Regions from separate parts of the Paenibacillus sp. FSL W8-0187 genome, predicted to be linked through region 1. Evidence: a T-box and tRNA genes for the amino acid it is inferred to sense, from the RefSeq annotation. Region 1 holds a T-box; the other holds one or more tRNA genes.
The links. The T-box of region 1 lies ahead of trpS (tryptophan--tRNA ligase). A T-box ahead of a tRNA ligase gene usually reads a tRNA of that ligase, here a tRNA-Trp.

Region 1 (9,524 bases):
TCGGTCATCTTCGGAGCCAGTTATTTAGGGGCCATCCCCGGTGGCATATTGGTGGCTAGCGAAGCTATGGGCAATCGCTCCGTTGGATTGCAGACAGGAACGCTGCTTATTTTCCATCAAGCGGGAGCTGTTCTCGGTTCTTTTTCCGGCGGATTCCTGTTTGACCTCACGAACAGCTACCAATGGTTGATCGGCCTCAACCTGATGTTCAGCGCCTTGTCGGCTATGGGCTACTATCATCTTCATCGTACGTCGAATCGAAGACGTTCCGTCCCGGGTCAGTCGTCAGCCGAGGCTTAATAAACCCTATAGGCAGGTGTTCTTAATGAAAATGGCTTTTATTCTGTTCCATGGGATGACATCCCTGGACCTTATCGGCTTCACCGACGTGATGACCAGGCTCTCCCGCATCCGTCCCGACTCGGAAATCTCCTGGGATTACTGCGCGATGAGCCCGCAAATTACGGATGATCGCGGACTGGAGTTTGTCATATCCAAGGTAAGACCGAATCTGTCGGAATATGACCTGGTCTTCGTGCCCGGCGGCTTTACTACGAGGGAGTTGAGATTCGACCCGGGCGTACTGGCTTGGCTGCGGACAGCCCGGGAAGCAAAATATCTCGCATCCGTGTGCACCGGATCGCTGCTGCTTGGCGCGGCCGGGTTGCTGGAGGGCAAGCGGGCTACCTCCAATGGTTCGGCTTACGAGCTTTTGGCACCCTACTGCAAGGAAGTCGTTCATGCACGCATTGTACAGGATGGCTACCTCTTTACGGGCAGCGGGGTCTCTTCATCCATCGATCTTGGCCTGTACGTGCTGGAGAGGTTAACCGATGCAGCCACCGCGGAACGGGTGAAATCGGATATGAGCTACCCGTATTACCAGACGGGAAACTCATCCTCGGTCTATCATGCCAAGACAGGCGTATAAATTCCGAAAAAGGCTCCCCGAAATGGGCCCACTTTCCCTATTCCGAGGAGCCTGGCGGGTTCATAAAAGCCTAATCTCCATTAAGCATAAACACGCAGCCGATCATCAATTAGACCCAGCAGCCATGCTCTTTCTCCAGGGACATCCTCTCTCAGCCTGGCTGCCGCTACCGGCAGCATCCAGCGGTCGATCTCCTCCATCTTTGCATGAGATAATCGACGATATTCATTCAGGTATATTTTATTCCACAGCATTCGGGCCATCCGAAGCGGAATCACCATAAGGCTCGACTGTTCGAGGGGATGAAAAGGAGATTGAAACATCAGGGATGTCCTGGCAATGTCGCATAGAGGGTCACCAATCGTGGCGTTATTCCAATCGATCGCCCGGTATCCGCTCTCCGCCACGATCACATTGTCCGGGTGGAAGTCGCCATGACAGATGGAGTCCCCCTCAGGAAAAGAGTCCAGTACCTTGCATATGGCCTGCGCCTTTCCCTGCAGGATGCCGCTTGCATCTAGAATTGCATGCTCCAGCCTTTCTTTTTGCGGCGGCAGCAAGGTTGTCGTGCAGCCATGCATCGCATGTTGGAGCCGTGCCATCTCACGGGCGCACTTCATGAGCTTGCGCGGTGACGATTGAACCTGATGCAGCATCGACGGTCCTGTCACCCGTTCATACACCAGCCCCGTTCGTCCCTCGATATCCACCATGTCAAAGACGGCAGGGGCAGGCACGCCCGCTTCCGCAACGATGCGGCCCATCTCCGCCTCATATGTCACCCATTCCGGGGGGTACCCTTCATAATACAGCTTTAAAGCCTGAGACTCTCCCCATTCATACACCTCTGCGCTCCTGCCTCTTCCAATCTGTGTACCCTTCTTCAAAGCATTTCCTCCGCTTCCTACGTCAGCTGGATTTTGATTTCGAACGCATCATCAACCGCTGAATCCAGCCTGGCTTCTGAATCCGGCAGTTGTGAAATGCGGATATCTTCCATTCCCCGTTCTGTTTGATGAGCACGTTGGTATTAATCGAGAATCGGCTGGTGGGCGGCTTCTTATGAAATCTTAGCTGTACCGCTCCTGTTGCGTGGGCTATCGCAAGCTCCGGGGTCAGGAAACGCAGTTCCGTTGGGGTGGCTCCCGCCACCAGCTTGGAATCTCGCAGAACCCCGTTCCACAGCTCCTGATGGACCTCATCGATCTCTTGGCGGCCCTTCAAGTGCTGTCCGCTAAACGTGACGTAATCCGCATCATCCGTAAAGCATTCCGCATAAGCCCGGCCATTCCCTTCTCCCCACGCCTTGGACAGCGAATCGAATAACGTTTGGATCGCCTGGCGATCCTCGTACGTTCCGTTCATCAGCCTCATCTCCATTCCTTTCTTGCTCTTAAGCGGGATCGCTGAATCTTCTTTGAACCCATTGTATGATAATCCGGCCGTTTTTGAATTCCCACTCCAGGATGAAAACCGACTCGGTCTTGGGACCGAGTTGTTCCTTCAGAACCGGCGAGCTAAGTTCTTTACGTACGCAGGAGCGCGAGATATGATATCGTTATCCACGCAGACCGAATCGTAAAGGAGGTTGCCATCGGCATGATGAAGATCAGCGCTTTTGCCAAGGTCAGCGGCATTTCCATCAAGACATTGCGATATTATGATGAGCTGGGCCTATTGAAGCCGGCCCATGTTGATGAACAAAGCGGATACCGTTACTATTCCGAGGAGCAGCTTCTGACCGTAAAGCGGATTGCCGCTTACAAGGAACAGGGGTTTACCTTGGAACAGCTCAAGCCTTTTTTTGAAGAGGATATAGGAACCGATGTCGTAAAGAACAAACTTGTGGATAAAATGACGGAGCTTCAGCATGCGATGCAGACCCTCCAGCTGCAGCTGGATGAGGTGAACAGCAGGATGTCGCGCCTGGAACCATCCGAAGCCGGTGATCCGGCAGGCCTCATCCGTATCCGGGAAGTCCCATCCCAGCTCGCCGCTTCCATTCGCGACCAAGTCCCCCGCAGCCAGCTATGTCTCTTGCTTGATGAGATTACGACATACGCGACCTCTTATGGAGAACCCGAGGTCAGTCAACTCATCATCCTTTGGCATGATGACGGCAGCGGGATTGCCGACGTTGCCGACATCGAAGTCGCAGTCCCCATAACTAGGGACATACCTGCTAATGGTCGGGTGCGTGTAGACTTCCTACCAGAGCTGCAATCTGCCGCATCTCTTGTCCATCGTTGTGATCCGTACGGCTATAGCTGTCCCGCCGTACCCGAGCTCAAGGCATGGATTTCGTCCCAAGGCCTCGTTCAATCGGACCGGGAGCCGATCCGCGAAATTTATCTCACCTCGGATAAAGATATCTACGGCAAGAAGCGCCCTGTGGAATTGCTTATCCCCTTACAAGGTAACGCGGAGTAACCCTTCCTTGCCGTGATAGGCTACCGAAAACGAACCTCGACCCAGCCTCCATCCGTACTTACAGCAGCAGTAATCTGGCATGACTTTTATGTTCATGAAAAAACTCTAGAAAAATTCTAAATCACCCTCTTGACTCTCCCCTTAACAGGAGAGTGTACAGTAACGTTAAATCGAACAAGAGGAGTGGGGGTTTATGAAACGATTGGAAGGCAAAATTGCATTAGTTACAGGCGGAAGCCGGGGAATCGGCAAAGGAATTGGGCTTCGGCTGGCAGAAGAAGGGGCTCTGGTCGTTGTGCATTACGGAACCCGCCGGGATGCTGCGGATCAGGTTGTCCAGACCATACAAGATCAGGGTGGGCGAGCTATCGCCCTAGGCGCCAAACTGGAATCGGTAGACGGAGCAAAAGGACTCATTCATTCGCTGGAGGAGGAACTTCTTCGCGTAACGGGGGACAACCGTTTCGATATTCTGGTGAATAACGCAGGCATCGGAACCTCCAACACCTTTGAAGAGACGACCGAGGAAAGCTTCGATGAGCTGCTTGCCGTCAATGTAAAAGCACCGTTCTTCCTGGTCCAACAGGCGTTGCCGCTCCTTCGTGACGGCGGACGCATCGTCAACATCTCCTCCGGTGTTACGCGTATCGCCTATCCGCATATTATGGCTTACAACATAACCAAGGGAGCCATCAATACGTTCACCTTGCATCTCGCGAAGCTGCTGGGTCCACGTGGGATCACGGTGAATGCGGTTCTACCAGGTATCGTGGATACGGATGTGAATGCTGCATGGCTGCATACACCGGAAGGGCAGTTGCATGCCGCGGAGATGTCCGCGCTTGGCCGAATCGGCCAGCCGTCCGATATTGCAGATGTCGTCGCGTTTCTCGCATCCAGCGACGGACGCTGGGTAACAGGACAAATGGTTGACGCAACCGGCGGTTCACATCTGTAACTATAATAACAACGTCTATCGACGCACTCTCAAAGAAGACAGACCGCGTTTAGCGGTAGTTTTTCTTGCGATATCAGGCAGCAGACCCCTCCGAAGTTTATACTTTCTGATATCTTAAAAAGAGCTATCCTTGCTTGGCATTAACGCCAAGCAAGGATAGCTCTTATGCTATATTCTGCTGGTAATCGGATCCGCCAATCTACTCAAGATCGCTTTTTCCTGTACCTGTTGTTAATCAGATTCGCCCATCCGCACAATCGACTTCCGCTCCGGGTTCCAGCGCCATGACGGAGCCTTACCCCGCACAAGCAGACCTCCTACCCATTTATCGGTCGTTCCTGTGTAGGGGGCATAGTCGGACTTCCCGGCTAATACCTCCCGCCCCAGACTCGTCACTTGCAACACCCGATCTTGGAAATGGGGTACAGCTAGTTTGAAGTCGGGAAAAGGTGCTGTACCATCGATTACGAGCAAGGAATCCGGTCCCTCTGTCAGCTTCGCCAGGTAATACCAGAACTCCAGATCTCCCATTCCCAGTGAATGGAGCTGGTCACCTACCTTTCGGAATAACTCATGAGGCTTATGGATTCCGCCCGCTACAGCCTCTAACGTGGTCTGCTCAATGATCCCAAGTCCATTGTTCACGGAGGGCAGCCGTGCCAGATGGGCTGCGAATGCAGCCCTAGCAAAAGGCAGTGCCGAGGAATCAACCTCCAACATGCGCTGATGTTTCTCCGGCAGATCCGAAGTATAGGCTTCCCACAACATACTGCCCAGCATGAGCTCTTGTTCTCCAATCGTGTGCCATGTGCCCGATAAAGTCTCGAGCTGCTCCGTGCTGAGCTGCCCCAACCCACGAAAAAGCTCGATGCCCGGGTATGCGCCAATGCACAGCAGACTCAGCTTCGTATTTCCCAGTGACTGCTCCTTAAACCAATGCAGCAAATAAGACAGCATCGTCTGGTCAAACAGATCATGCTCAAACCAGAGCACGATTTCATCATATTGCTGAAAATCCTGAAGCTTCCTCTCCTGCGCCTCGCAGGTCCCGATATATTCCTTCTGCGGAATCCCCAGCGTTTGCTCCAGATACTGAGCTCTTGTTCTCCGATGATCCGGCACGTCCATCTTCGTGAAGACCGGACCAAAAGAATAAAGCTCTCGCCACACCAGAATGTCCCCTTGAATGTTCCCTTGCTTCAGCTTATCTCCTACCGAATCCCCATTAACGATATGCAGCATACGTCTTCCTCCCTCATACAGATCGGTGAACACCGATACAAAGTCGGCTACGTGCAGCGTGTTCTTCAGCTTCCGCCGGGCATCAAAGAGTCGCTTCTTCAAAGCCGGCAGGGATATATCCAAATATTGCGAGATCTCCCGCAGGCTGTAGCCTTGAAAATAATAGAGCTGGACCGCAATCCGCATGCCGGGTGGCAAATCTGCGATCGTGGCATGCAGCTGACCGATCAGCTCTCTCTTTTCCACAACCGACTCCAAGCTTCGCTGATCTCCCACCGGCAATTCCATCTCATGCAGCGGTAACGTCTGAAATTGCTTGCGGCGCACGTCCCTGTAACACTGCCGCTCAACGATCACTTTGAACCATCCGGGAAAACGCCGGGGATCCTGCAGCTTATGCAGATTCGCAAAGGCCTCCGTAAATGCCTCCTGCACGGCATCTTCCGCTAAATGTTGATCCTGCAATTTATCGTAGGCCACGGCCAGCGCCATGCCGGTAAAATGCTGAACCAAGCTTTCCTGGGCCTCCGCACTGCCCCGCCGGGCTGCCTCAATCCACTGGAACACGTTCACTTAAACCTCCCTTCCCGGTGTCTCTAACACTTAAGTGCCGATTCGTATAAAAAAGGTTACCTCACATTAAAATATTTTCAGTTCTTGTATGAAGAAAAACTGATCGTGGAAGCTCTTCATTGCCTTCCCCAACGCCGCGTGGTGGCCGTTTATCCGACGATAATCCCTCTTGACATTCACTTAACACCTATGTAATGATACTCTTCAACTCATCTTGTTCTCTCTTCAGATTCGAAAAGAGCTGCGCAGATGAACTTAAGAACAACATACCACACGGCTATGAGAAGAAATAGTAGCTTATCTCTCGAGGTCCAAGCGAACCGGCGAATGGTGCGAGGCCCGGTACCCCGAAATAAGTGAATGGATCTTCTCGCTTCAACCCGAACCTCCGATCTGTGCCGGAGCAGTAGGCCTTGACGGCTCTCCACCGTTATTTTGGGAGATATGACAGGAATAATGGTGCATTTTCCCCATTTCCACGTCATGCTTAAGAGCGACCGTACAGTCGAATTTGGGTGGTACCGCGAAAGTTACACTTCGTCCCATGGAGGGATGAGGTGTTTTTGTGTTGTTCGCAAACAATCAGGAGGTGTGTTATGAAACGATTATTGTCAGGAATTAAGCCGAGTGGAGATTTGAATATTGGCGGATACGGGGGTGCTCTCCGTCAGTATCTGAAGCTGCAGCATGAGTATGAGTCCTATTTCTTCGTGCCGGATCTGCATGCGATCACGGTCTATCAGGATCCCATGGAGCTGCACCAGCGCACGCGGGACATTGCCGCGCTGTACATTGCGTCGGGCATTGACCCCGATAAAGCGACGATCTTTCTGCAATCCCAGGTCCCTGCGCATGTGGAGCTCGGGTGGTTGTTGGAGACGCAGGCGCATTTCGGGGAATTAAAGCGGATGACCCAATTCAAGGAGAAATCGGACGGAAAAGATACCGTAAGCTCCGCGTTGTTTACGTATCCGGTCCTGATGGCTGCCGATGTGCTGCTCTACCAGGCAACGCATGTGCCTGTCGGTGACGACCAGAAGCAGCATCTTGAATTGACACGCGATCTGGCCGAGCGCTTCAATAACCGGTACGGCCGCACGTTTACGGTGCCTGAGCCGATCATTCAGGATATTGGCTCCCGTGTCATGGGCCTTGACGATCCGTCCAAAAAGATGAGCAAGAGCAATCCGAATAAAAATAGCTGCGTCCACATGATGGATACGCCGGAGGATATCCGCAAGAAATTCTCCAAAGCCGTTACCGACTCCGATGGCCAGGTCCGGCATGACTGGGAGCAGAAACCGGCGGTCAGCAATCTGATCGAGATTTATTCCGTATTCTCCGAGGAGGCCATCTCCGTCATCGAGAAACGGTATGAGGGCCAAGGATACGGCACGTTCAAGAAAGAATTGGCCGAGGTGGTCATCGAAAAACTTCAGCCGATCCAGGAGAAGTTCCATCAAATCGTGAATTCCTCCGAGCTTGATCGCATTTTGATGGACGGAGCGAAGCGGGCTTCCGAAACCGCAGGCCCAACACTGCTTGCCGCCAAGAAAGCGATGGGATTGGTCACGTTCTGAAAGAACCGAGAGGGCGTCCCCTTGATGACTGTTTCCTTATCGGGAATCAGAACAAGGGACGCCCTGCTTATTTTGTTGGCATGCCTTTTTACATTGTACACAAGTATCTACGCCGCTTTAGTCTGTCCCGCCTCGCTTTAACCCCATGGTTCTTCTTATTCTCGCCTTATTTATTGAAATGCCTGCTATGTCGTTCCAGCCCCCTTGACATCATCTCCCTATCGTAACCGTAATCTTGTTCCCTTGATCAGGAACAGTGATCGCCAAGATGCCACTCTTCGAATCCAGGAAAGGGCGCAGCTCGAGTTGATAGGCGTCCGTACCGGCAACCGCCACGTCGCTCCTTGATATCGATTCCAGATGGGGATGGTAAATCAACGTCTCTCCAACGGATGAAACGAAATCTATACTTAAACTGCCGTTATCATGATCATAACGGTATGCTGAGAGCACGCCGGCTGTCGCTTGCGGATACGCGCGATTCAACGCTTTGACATATGGTGCTTCCTTGAAGCCGTCACACCAACACCAGTATGTATTGCTCCAAAGATACCGCTCAAATATCGCAATGATCTGCTTGGAAAGCTGAAAGGTTGCCGGATGTTGGGAGAAGGCCCCCCATTCCCCGACCAGGACCGGCACGTTCAATCGTTCCTGCACCTTGCGATGGGTAGCAAAAATCAGCTGGACGCGATCCTGATTGTAAATGTCATAATGCTCCGTATCGACCACCAGATCATAGCCGTGCGGTGCAAACACCTGATGGTGTAAGGTTTGACCAGCTGGATCCTGCACTAGCTGCAAGCCGGACTCGATCCCCAAGTTCGAGAAATAGCTCGTTTCCAGCATCAAAAATCCGTCCGGGGAAACGGAGCGAATGGCTGCCGCTGTCTTGTTGAAAAAGGGCGCGAGAACTTCCCGTTCGAAGATTTGCGAGACTTCTCTGGCGCTGTCGACGAGTATGCGGTACGTATCCATCTCCGCCATCCCGGCAAGAACCTCTAGCCTCTTTTCCTCGTCAAACCAGAGTCCGGCAAGCTGTTCCATGTTCGGGTCGGCTATTCCCATCACATGCCCCGCATATGCGGCAATGATGGTGCCAAGCACCTCCTGTCCGCTTGTTCCGGGGTACGGCTCGTTCATCATGTCATAACCGATGATATTCGGACAATCAGCCATAAACTGTGCCGCATGCTTCCACATCGCTGCATAGTGATCCTGCAGGCCGATCCCGTCGGAAGCGGACGTATTCCGCCAGAAGTGATCCAGAGCGCGGTTCACAGCCGGACTTTCCAGGTAGGCGTCACTCCAAATATGTCCGGTAACATGAGGAAGATCATCGGAGATGGTGGCCCATGCGGGAGCCCCGTCGCCGTAGAGCAAGCTGTACAAATCCTGATGCATATCCAAAAAAACATAGAGATCATTCTGCTCAGCCCATACAACTTGCTGCTTGATTCTGCTCAGATACGCATCGTCGTAGACCCCAGGCTCCGGCTCGACGCCATCCCATATTAAACCTAGACGGACAACGTTAAATCCTTGTTCGCGGAACCAGGCGAACAGAGCTGCATCACAGGGCTCAACATATCCTTTTGCCTTGTCCTTGCATACGAGATTGATGCCGTTCAGGATCACTTGAGCGCCGTCTTCATTCAAGAATCGTTGTCCGTCGATCACTAATTTTTTCATGTCCGCTTCCCCCTATCGTTCTTCTACCGGAATGTAAATTTCAATGTAATGATTGTCGTACTGGTTATAGAGATTGACTTCGAGAGAATGACCCGCGATCTTTAGTCCGCGATTGCGA
Region 2 (9,524 bases), 800 kb from region 1:
GTTGGAGGTGGAAGTGCAGCAATGCATGGAGCTGACCAATACTAATCGGTCGAGGGCTTATCCAAAAACTATTTCAATGTGCTGCAAATTCGTTTCGTATCTAGTTTTCAGGTGATCAATCACTTGAATTAAATATTGTTCCCTGATAGCTCAGTTGGTAGAGCACTCGACTGTTAATCGAGTTGTCACAGGTTCGAGTCCTGTTCGGGGAGCCATTTATGGAGAGGTGTCCGAGTTGGCCGAAGGAGCACGATTGGAAATCGTGTAGGCGCCAAAAGCGTCTCGAGGGTTCGAATCCCTCTCTCTCCGCCACTATTATTTCAAGCAAGGCCCGTTGGTCAAGGGGTTAAGACACCTCCCTTTCACGGAGGTAACAGGGGTTCGAATCCCCTACGGGTCACCACTTTCTTTATTGCATCAGGGGATGAGAATCCCGTCGGTTCGTCGGAGCTTAACTTCGGTAGTATAGGCTTCGCAGTCTAGAACGAAGTGAGAGTATCCCCTACGGGTCACCACTTTCTTTTGAAAAACACTTGCTTCTTATATCAGATTTTGGTATGATTAAAGTCGCTTTGTTACGGAGGCTTAGCTCAGCTGGGAGAGCATCTGCCTTACAAGCAGAGGGTCGGGGGTTCGATCCCCTCAGCCTCCACCATGATTTATCCCCAAAAAGTGAAGCTCATGCTTCGCAAGTAATTCCGATTACTATTCGGGGACCCCATACAAGCAACCCTTTTAATGACGCGGGGTGGAGCAGTTCGGTAGCTCGTCGGGCTCATAACCCGAAGGTCGTAGGTTCAAATCCTGCCCCCGCAACCAATTTATATCGCGATAGCGATAATGCCTCATGGAACTGTGGTGTAGAGGCCTAACATGCCTGCCTGTCACGCAGGAGATCGCGGGTTCGAATCCCGTCAGTTCCGCCATTATTTATAACTTTGGGATGAGATGAGTATCCGATATTGGGTTCCGTCAAAGTTCGCGAAGAGCTTTAAGGCTCGGTAGCTCAGTCGGTAGAGCAGAGGACTGAAAATCCTCGTGTCGGCGGTTCGATTCCGTCCCGAGCCACCATGTACGTTTTATAACTTTATATGCCGGTGTAGCTCAATTGGTAGAGCAACTGACTTGTAATCAGTAGGTTGGGGGTTCAAGTCCTCTCGCCGGCACCATTCTGGAGGATTAGTGAAGTGGCTAAACACGGCAGACTGTAAATCTGCTCTCTTCGAGTTCGGTGGTTCGAATCCATCATCCTCCACCAGTTTTTAGGGGCATAGTTTAAAGGTAGAACAACGGTCTCCAAAACCGTTGGTGTGGGTTCAATTCCTGCTGCCCCTGCCATTGAATATTTATAATGAACTTGGCGATCGTGGCGAAGGGGTTAACGCACCGGATTGTGGTTCCGGCATTCGTGGGTTCGAGACCCATCGGTCGCCCATTATTTCATTATGATTATTCTCTAAAAAAACTATTACATTATGGCGATCGTGGCGAAGGGGTTAACGCACCGGATTGTGGTTCCGGCATTCGTGGGTTCGAGACCCATCGGTCGCCCCATAGTTTTTTTAAAAATGTTGGGGATTAGCCAAGCGGTAAGGCAACGGACTTTGACTCCGTCATGCATAGGTTCGAATCCTATATCCCCAGCCATTGATTTTTATGTTTGCGGACGTGGCTCAGCGGTAGAGCATCGCCTTGCCAAGGCGAGGGTCGCGGGTTCGATTCCCGTCGTCCGCTCCATTTTTATTTCTGGCGCCATAGCCAAGTGGTAAGGCACAGCTCTGCAAAAGCTTTATCCCCAGTTCGAATCTGGGTGGCGCCTCCATAACAAAACTATGTGCCCTTAGCTCAGCTGGATAGAGCGTTTGACTACGAATCAAAAGGTCAGGAGTTCGAATCTCTTAGGGCACGCCATAAAGTAAGCCGGTGTGGCGGAATTGGCAGACGCGCGCGACTCAAAATCGTGAGGGAAACCGTGGGGGTTCGAGTCCCTTCACCGGCATCATCCAAAAGGAATGTAGACTATAAACGTCTGCATTCCTTTTTTCGTTGCATTTACATCGATATTCGTTTCTCGGTAGCAGCTAAGCTGAAGATCCGTTACTCTTCATGATAAAAGGCTAATCTTGATGAGCTTAAGTGTTATGTCACTTCATTTTATAACTCGCAAGCAATACACCTTAATCCTATGCAAACTTCTGAGATGCAACCTCCTTAGATCAATCCCACTTCCTTTACTATGGTATCCTTCTTCATGATTTTCATATTCGGCCCCATGCTTCATCCTACCGCTACCTTAACCTACCGTTCCACGGGCTTTACTACTATCACCTTAGAGCTGAAGCTATACTCATCAAACTAAACTAACATTAGAAAGCACGTCTCTTTATTAGGTAAAACAAAAGCAAGGATACCGGAGGATTCATCTACACAGGTCAGCTTATCGAATCATTGATCCAGTGCAGGGTTGGACGCAGGTCTATAGGAGGCCCCGCCTTAGGTCTAGGTGCAAAAACCGTCCCCAGGCCGTTTTAGTGAAACTCGAAATTACCTAGAATAGAGTCATAAGGTTGAACAAATGAAACAACGATCAAACAACAGAAAGGCGGTGTATAAATGAGAAATTCAAAAGGAAATGGAATGAGTATCCTGTTGATTGGTGTAGGGATCTTGGTTCTCCTGGGAGTATTCGGTCCTCTGCTTGGATGGTTGTTCAGTCTTGTAATTCCAATCCTGATGGTCGCTTTGGGATACTACGGGATCCGGAGAGGTAACACCTTGATGGGATGGGTTATTCTCGGTATCGGTGTGATCTGGTTGATGGGTAAACTGTCTTGGCTGATCGGTCCGATCCTTGGAATCATCTTGATCATCTACGGGGTGTCCCGATTGAAGAATGGTAGACCCCGTTATTGATAAAAACCACTACATTAAATAACATGCAAAAACAACAGATCATGATAGATGAGGAGGGCTAAGCGAATATGAGTGTTTTCCGGCGGATAAGAGACATAACCGTAGCAACATTGAATGAAAAGCTCGAGCAGAGCCAGGATCCGGTTCGATTGATCGACCAGTTCCTACATTCAACCAGACAGGACATTGCTGAGGCTGAGAAGCTGCAGCAGCAATGTCAAGTACATTCCAGACAGCTGAAGCAGCAGGTGGATCAAGCAGAAACCATGCGATATAAACGCGAAGAGCAGGCACTGCTTGCACTGAAGGCCGGTGAAGAACATCTTGCCAAGCTGGCATTGCAGGAGAAGCTGATCTATGAGGAAAAGATTGAACAGTATCAAGGCCTGTTGTCCTCAAGCCTGGAGTCGTTAAAAGAAATCGAGGAGCAGCTCGGCGAGCTGCGGATGGAATATCAGACGGTATACAGCAAACGTCAGTATTATGTTGCCCGAGTGGAAACCCTTCGTCTTCAGCAAAAAATGAATGAACGTACAGGCTCCTATGGCGGCGGTCCTGATGTACCGAAGATGTTCAATCGTCTCGAAGACCGTATCAGCGACTGGGAACTGGAAGCCAGAAGTCTTCGCGATTTACGCCGCATGGGGCAGGAATACATGGATCAGGCTGGTGAAACAGTCTCCACTGTATTGGAAAAAGAACTTGCCCGCCTGAAGCAAAAGCTGAATAACAGCGGAAAGGAGTAACCATGACTAGATTGTACCGTTCCACCCGAGACAAGATGTTCACAGGGTTGATCGGCGGTATATCCGATCATTTCGGAGTCGAATCTACCCTACTTAGAATCATATTTGTAGTCAGTATCTTTTTCACAGGCGGTACAACGCTGTTGATCTATCTGATTGCATCCCTTGTAGTACCTAAGGAGCCGTACTATCACGATCCGTATGGTCCACAGGGAAGACATGGTGGCGGATACCGTTACAACGATCATCCGGGCCCGGGACTAGGCTACAACAGCTATAACGATGCTTATGGACGTCAAGGCTATCCTAATGAGCATGGAAGTTTTGGCCCCAAATATGACCGTCCCAATGGCACAAGAAACAATGCGTCTGCGGATTCCGATCTGGATGCGATGATGAAGGATATTGAGAGAAAAGCAATGCAAAAAGAAATCGAAGAATTGAAGAAAAAACTTTCGAACTATGAGAAGGGAGATAAATAACATGGGAGTATTTAAAAGAATTAAGGATATGACGAAAGCATCGGTGAATGAACTGCTGGATAAAGTAGAGGATCCAATCGTAATGTTGAACCAGTACCTGCGCGACATGGAGGCAGAAATTCATGAAGCAGAGGTAACAGTAGCGAAGCAAATGGCTAACGAGCGTCGTATGAAGCAGCGCGTCGATGAGGCTGTGAAGATGGCGGCACAACGTGAAGCTCAAGCTGAATTGGCTCTTAAAAATGGTCAAGAAGAAGTGGCTCGCAAGCTGCTTGAAGAGAAGATCTATTTCGATCAAAAAGAAACCGAGTACGTGGAATTGCACCTGCAATCCGAGGCTCAAGCGAAAGAACTTGTAGCTCAGCTGCATGAAATGAAAGACGAGTTCTACAAAATGCGCAACAAGCGCAATGAGCTTGTAGCTCGCGCTCAAATGGCTAAAGCGAAGAAGCAAATGTCTCAAGTGAGCAGCCTGCATACGATCGAAAGCGGCAGTGCTTCGATGGGCTTCCACCGCATGGAGGAAAAAATCATGCAACTGGAAGCAGAAGCTGATGTGCTTCGCGCCCCATACCGTCCTAACAATGCAGTATACACAAGCCCAGTGGATGCTGAGAAGCAATTGAAAGTCGATGAGCAGCTGCAAGCTTTGAAAAACAAAATGGGGAATTCTTCGAAGTCCGAGTAATTCCTTAACAAGTCAGCAAAATAAGATTAAACCGTATTCGAACACCATGTTCATATGATATGCTATACGAATGAGATTGTCGTATAGTACAGGCAAAGCCATACAGTGGAGAACGTCTCACTGCTATGGCTTTTCCGAGCTTATATCTTGGTCATCAAGGAGGTGCGACATGGACAGAAACCGCTGGATAGCAGTTGGTTTAATCAGCTTGGGTTTTATTATGCTTTTCGGCCGATGGTTTGGTTTCTTCACCATTGTCGCCCTGTTACTCATGTTCGCAGGTGTCCTTCAGATCAGACAGGGCTATTTGAAGAAGGGATACATTCTGCTCGGAGTAGGTGCCGTACTGCTGCTGCTGGAGCATCTCATGTTGATTATCGGCATCAGCTTGATATCGCTAGGTATTTTTTATGGCAAGTCCAAGCGAGCCCATACCACGACAAAGTACGTTCAGAAGCAGAACTTTATGTCTAACTTTGATTGGGATCTGACTCCATGGGTGATGCGCAGTCTGAGTGTGTGGCATGTACTTGGAGAAGCGGATGTGGATCTGTCCCTGGCGCTTCCAGAGGAACGCCAAACGGTCCTTATGTTCCATGGAATGCTGGGGGATATTGATCTGATGATCCCGGACTATTATGGGGTGGAGATCGAAGCCTCGATCCTGTTTGGCTCGATTCATATGGACGACCGGAAGGAAACCGGCATATTAAACCGCGTGCGGTATATATCACCCAATTACGAGGCCAGTGAATATAAAGTGAAATTTATTGTTTCTTATTTAGGCGGAGATTTGAATATAAAAATGACATAATAAACGTATGTCTTGTGTAAACCATTCAGGAGGGTTGCCCCGTGGAAACGGAAAAGAAAGCAAATATAATTACCCGAAGTATGCGTGAGGGGACCCTTCTGGGATTGGTTGTCATGCTCGTTGTCCTATATTTATTATATACATATGGTTATCTTCAACCATTTGAGACGTGGAAGAACCGGATCGAAGCCGGCATCACTCTGGTATTGCTGCCGATCGGGCTGGGTGCGATCTATGGCTTCTTCCAGGGATACCGGGTAAAACGACGAGTTGATCTTGTAAGGGAAACACTGGTGAACTGGGAAAAAGGCAGCCTTACGGACGTGATGCCGGACATCGGCGAAGACGAAGTGGGACGGCTTGGAGAACAGCTGGTGAAGATCAGCAAACGCTGGGAGGATCAAGTATCTTCTCTGCAGCGGTTATCAACGAACAATGCCCAGCTTGCCGAGCAGGCCAGGGTAACAGCAATTGTGGAAGAGAGGCAGCGTCTGGCGCGCGAGCTTCATGATGCGGTTTCTCAGCAGCTGTTTGCCATCTCGATGACGGCAACCGCTGTGGGTAGGACATTGGATAAGGATTTTGACAAAGCGCAGCGCCAGGTGGCTCTGATTGAGGAAATGTCGGCTGTGGCCCAGTCCGAGATGAGGGCGCTTCTTCTTCATCTGCGGCCTGTTTATCTCGAAGGGAAAGCACTGGAGCAAGGGCTGAAGGATCTGATCAAGGAATTGCGGATTAAAGTACCTATGGAAATTACGTTTGAGATGGACGATGACATACATTTGCTTAAAGGGATCGAAAATCATCTGTTCCGTATTATCCAGGAGGCCATGTCGAACACCCTCAGACACTCGAAAGCGGAGAAAATGGACATCCGAATTCACCGCAGGCAGAATACTGTTCGGGTAATGCTGCGGGACGATGGGATCGGATTTGAATTGGATGACAAGAAACAGACTTCCTACGGTCTATCGACGATGCAGGAACGGGTGACGGAGATCGGGGGCTCGGTACAATTCATAACAGCACCGGGTAAAGGGACTCGAATTGAGATCGTTGTGCCACTCATAAATGATGAACGTAAACGGGGGGATGTAGATGGAAACGCCGATTAAGGTGCTGCTGGTGGATGATCATGAGATGGTCCGGATCGGTTTAGCGGCTGTGCTTGGTACAGAGGACGGCATCGAGGTGGTTGGTGAAGCGGGCAGCGGCGAGGAAGGGATACGCTTAGCGCAGGAATATCATCCTGATGTGGTGCTGATGGACTTGGTGATGGACGGAATGGATGGAATCGAGACGACGCGCCAATTGATGAATCAGTTTCCGAATCTTAAGGTCATTGTACTGACCAGCTATCTGGACGATGAGAAGATGTATCCGGTTATTGAAGCAGGTGCGTTCAGTTATTTATTGAAGACATCCCGTGCTTCTGAAGTAGCTGATGCTATACGTGCAGCCGCACGCGGGCAGTCGGTGCTGGAGTCGCAGGTTGCCTCCAAGATGATGAATCGATTCCGGCATCCGCAAAATGAAGCTCCGGCGCATAACGACCTTACGGACCGGGAAATGGAAGTGCTGCGACTGGTGGCGCAGGGCAAGTCGAATCAGGATATTGCTGATGATTTGATTATAGGCATCAAAACCGTGAAATTTCATGTAACGAATATTTTAGGCAAGCTGGGGGTAGAGGATCGGACCCAAGCTGCCATCTACGCTTATAAAAATGGGCTGGCTGAGTAAGGAAGGCCAGCTCTTTTTTTATGCGACGAGCGTGACATAATCAGATCCAACATGCTAGGCGTGGTACAAAACAGTCCATGATGCTGCTTGTGGTATGACATATCCATGTAAACACTGAGAGATCAGGCTTAAAGACTCCCGGATCGGGAGTCTTTTATTTATGAACAGGGAAGCCGGAAGATTTACATACAGCCCGTTTGAAGGATGTTTTAAAAAAAGCGAGGTATAAATCCGCGGAGATGAGGCCATCCTTTTTACTAGATTGATAGATTCGAACGGGGAGGCGTGACTGACCATGCGGAAAATGCGTTTACAGATCATTGTGATGATGTTGTTGCTGTGCGGGGCAGCAGGTATGATGGCGGGTTTTGCAGGAACAACGGAAAGCAATCGAAATGAATCAGCTCCGCATACGAGAGAAGCGTCAACTTCAGCTTCAGGTGGAACGGGAGAAAATGATATCGATGGAACAACTGGAGCCGGGGTAGCTGCAGAAAGCGATCTAACGCTTCTGACAGCGCTCGGGCAAGAACATATGGAGCCTTCGGCAATGCTCACGGTAAAAATTCAAGGAGAAATGATAAATTCTGTTCCTAAGGATCAAGCTAAGAAAGCAGCTGAGCACCTGGCTCGTACAATGGGGCTCTCCGGAATTACGACGTCCCGGCTTCAAGGAAATGAAGTGTTTCAAGCAGAAGGCTTGCTCTCAGGTGTATCGGTGCATCTGGATTGGGCCCTCACAAAGGAGGGCCATAGTTATATCAGAGCCATGCTTGTTGGAGAAGCGGCTGGGCAGACACGGGAAATGATGGCCCTACAGCAGCAGATTCAAGAAATGATGAAGCAAGCCGGCATACCGAACACATGGAATGCGTCCATTCAAGGGTATGCAACGGAGACCGCAAGCGTTGATGGGACAATGGCTCAAGTAGAAGAGGCCGTAGCCCAAAAAATCTTACTTCGCTCCGTTGAAGATTATGCAGATGACAAAACACAAAGCCGTTCTTATGAGGTTCCTTCACTTGGTGCTTTTGTGATGAGTGGCGACACGCCGATTCATATGCAGATCGCAGTGCATGAAGATTCGATGAAGAAAAGTAGTAGAATAACGATCGGATTTCCGGTCATTACAATAGAATATTGAAAATGATTTCTGAAACTCCGATGAAAAAATACGGAATGAGATAGCATACTTGAAATGAATATGCTAAAATGTCATCACATCGAGTTAAGTGCCGATGCATAAAAATACACTATAATTCATAGAAAGAATGAGGAGCCATGGCTGAAAATCAAAATCTAGATACAATGAAGACACCGGGAGCTGTATTTTTCATCTTTGGAGCGACTGGTGATTTGGCAAGACGTAAGTTGTTTCCGGCGATCTACAGTCTTTATCGTGAAGGAAAACTGGATGAGGATTTTGCGGTAATCGGCGTGGCGCGGCGTCCGCGCACCCAGGAAGAGTTTCGGGAGGACGTGTATCGTTCGATTCAGGAATTCTGCCGATACAGTTCGGAACAGGATAGTGAATGGAATGCATTTGCACAGCATTTTGAATATAAATCTTTAGATATTAACAATATTGACGGTTTCCGTGAGCTTCGTGAACAAACGGAGCAACTGGAAACGAAATTTAATATACCGGGCAACCGCTTATTTTATCTTGCACTTGCACCGGAATTGTTCGGCAGCGTATCGTTTAACCTGATGAAGGGCGGTATGCTCGACGGAGAAGGCTGGAACCGTCTTGTGATCGAGAAGCCATTCGGCTACGATCTGGAATCGGCTGCCAAGCTGAACGAAGAAATCCGTAAAGTATTCAAGGAAGAAGAGGTCTACCGGATTGACCATTATCTTGGTAAAGAAATGGTACAGAACATCGAAGTTATGCGTTTTGCGAATGCTTTCTTTGAGCCGCTGTGGAACAACAAGCATATCGCCAATATCCAAATCACGCTTGGTGAGACGGTTGGTGTCGAGGAGCGCGGCGGATACTATGATCATGCCGGTGCACTAAGGGACATGGGCCAAAACCATATGCTGCAGCTGCTAACCATGATTGCGATGGAACCGCCTAGCCGTCTGCTCGCAGAGGATATCCGCGACGAGAAGGTAAAAGTGCTTCGTTCCTTGCG

Region 2: it encodes a tRNA-Trp, which carries the amino acid that the T-box ahead of trpS (tryptophan--tRNA ligase) is inferred to sense. The anticodon was not compared.

The regions. Positions count from the first base shown of each region.
Region 1 is NZ_CP150206.1:7,134,501-7,144,024, forward strand. Features, by position in the region: gene MKY48_RS32305 (MFS transporter) at 1-300, shown strand, start outside; gene MKY48_RS32310 (DJ-1/PfpI family protein) at 326-931, shown strand; gene MKY48_RS32315 (aminoglycoside phosphotransferase family protein) at 1,012-1,818, opposite strand; gene MKY48_RS32320 (SgcJ/EcaC family oxidoreductase) at 1,841-2,296, opposite strand; gene MKY48_RS32325 (MerR family transcriptional regulator) at 2,531-3,361, shown strand; gene MKY48_RS32330 (SDR family oxidoreductase) at 3,555-4,319, shown strand; gene MKY48_RS32335 (sigma-70 family RNA polymerase sigma factor) at 4,551-6,128, opposite strand; T-box leader at 6,405-6,682, shown strand; gene trpS (tryptophan--tRNA ligase) at 6,731-7,714, shown strand; gene MKY48_RS32345 (cellulase family glycosylhydrolase) at 7,925-9,406, opposite strand; gene MKY48_RS32350 (MerR family transcriptional regulator) at 9,419-9,524, opposite strand, start outside.
Region 2 is NZ_CP150206.1:6,337,775-6,347,298, reverse strand. Features, by position in the region: rRNA gene MKY48_RS28940 (23S ribosomal RNA) at 1-65, shown strand, start outside; tRNA gene MKY48_RS28935 (tRNA-Asn) at 140-215, shown strand; tRNA gene MKY48_RS28930 (tRNA-Ser) at 221-312, shown strand; tRNA gene MKY48_RS28925 (tRNA-Glu) at 329-403, shown strand; tRNA gene MKY48_RS28920 (tRNA-Val) at 580-655, shown strand; tRNA gene MKY48_RS28915 (tRNA-Met) at 743-819, shown strand; tRNA gene MKY48_RS28910 (tRNA-Asp) at 850-926, shown strand; tRNA gene MKY48_RS28905 (tRNA-Phe) at 996-1,071, shown strand; tRNA gene MKY48_RS28900 (tRNA-Thr) at 1,094-1,169, shown strand; tRNA gene MKY48_RS28895 (tRNA-Tyr) at 1,174-1,258, shown strand; tRNA gene MKY48_RS28890 (tRNA-Trp) at 1,265-1,338, shown strand; tRNA gene MKY48_RS28885 (tRNA-His) at 1,361-1,433, shown strand; tRNA gene MKY48_RS28880 (tRNA-His) at 1,479-1,554, shown strand; tRNA gene MKY48_RS28875 (tRNA-Gln) at 1,573-1,647, shown strand; tRNA gene MKY48_RS28870 (tRNA-Gly) at 1,663-1,737, shown strand; tRNA gene MKY48_RS28865 (tRNA-Cys) at 1,749-1,822, shown strand; tRNA gene MKY48_RS28860 (tRNA-Arg) at 1,835-1,911, shown strand; tRNA gene MKY48_RS28855 (tRNA-Leu) at 1,920-1,999, shown strand; gene MKY48_RS28850 (hypothetical protein) at 2,614-2,913, shown strand; gene MKY48_RS28845 (PspA/IM30 family protein) at 2,982-3,659, shown strand; gene MKY48_RS28840 (PspC domain-containing protein) at 3,662-4,141, shown strand; gene MKY48_RS28835 (PspA/IM30 family protein) at 4,143-4,829, shown strand; gene liaF (cell wall-active antibiotics response protein LiaF) at 4,999-5,643, shown strand; gene MKY48_RS28825 (sensor histidine kinase) at 5,685-6,758, shown strand; gene MKY48_RS28820 (response regulator transcription factor) at 6,742-7,386, shown strand; gene MKY48_RS28815 (YwmB family TATA-box binding protein) at 7,682-8,530, shown strand; gene zwf (glucose-6-phosphate dehydrogenase) at 8,668-9,524, shown strand, end outside.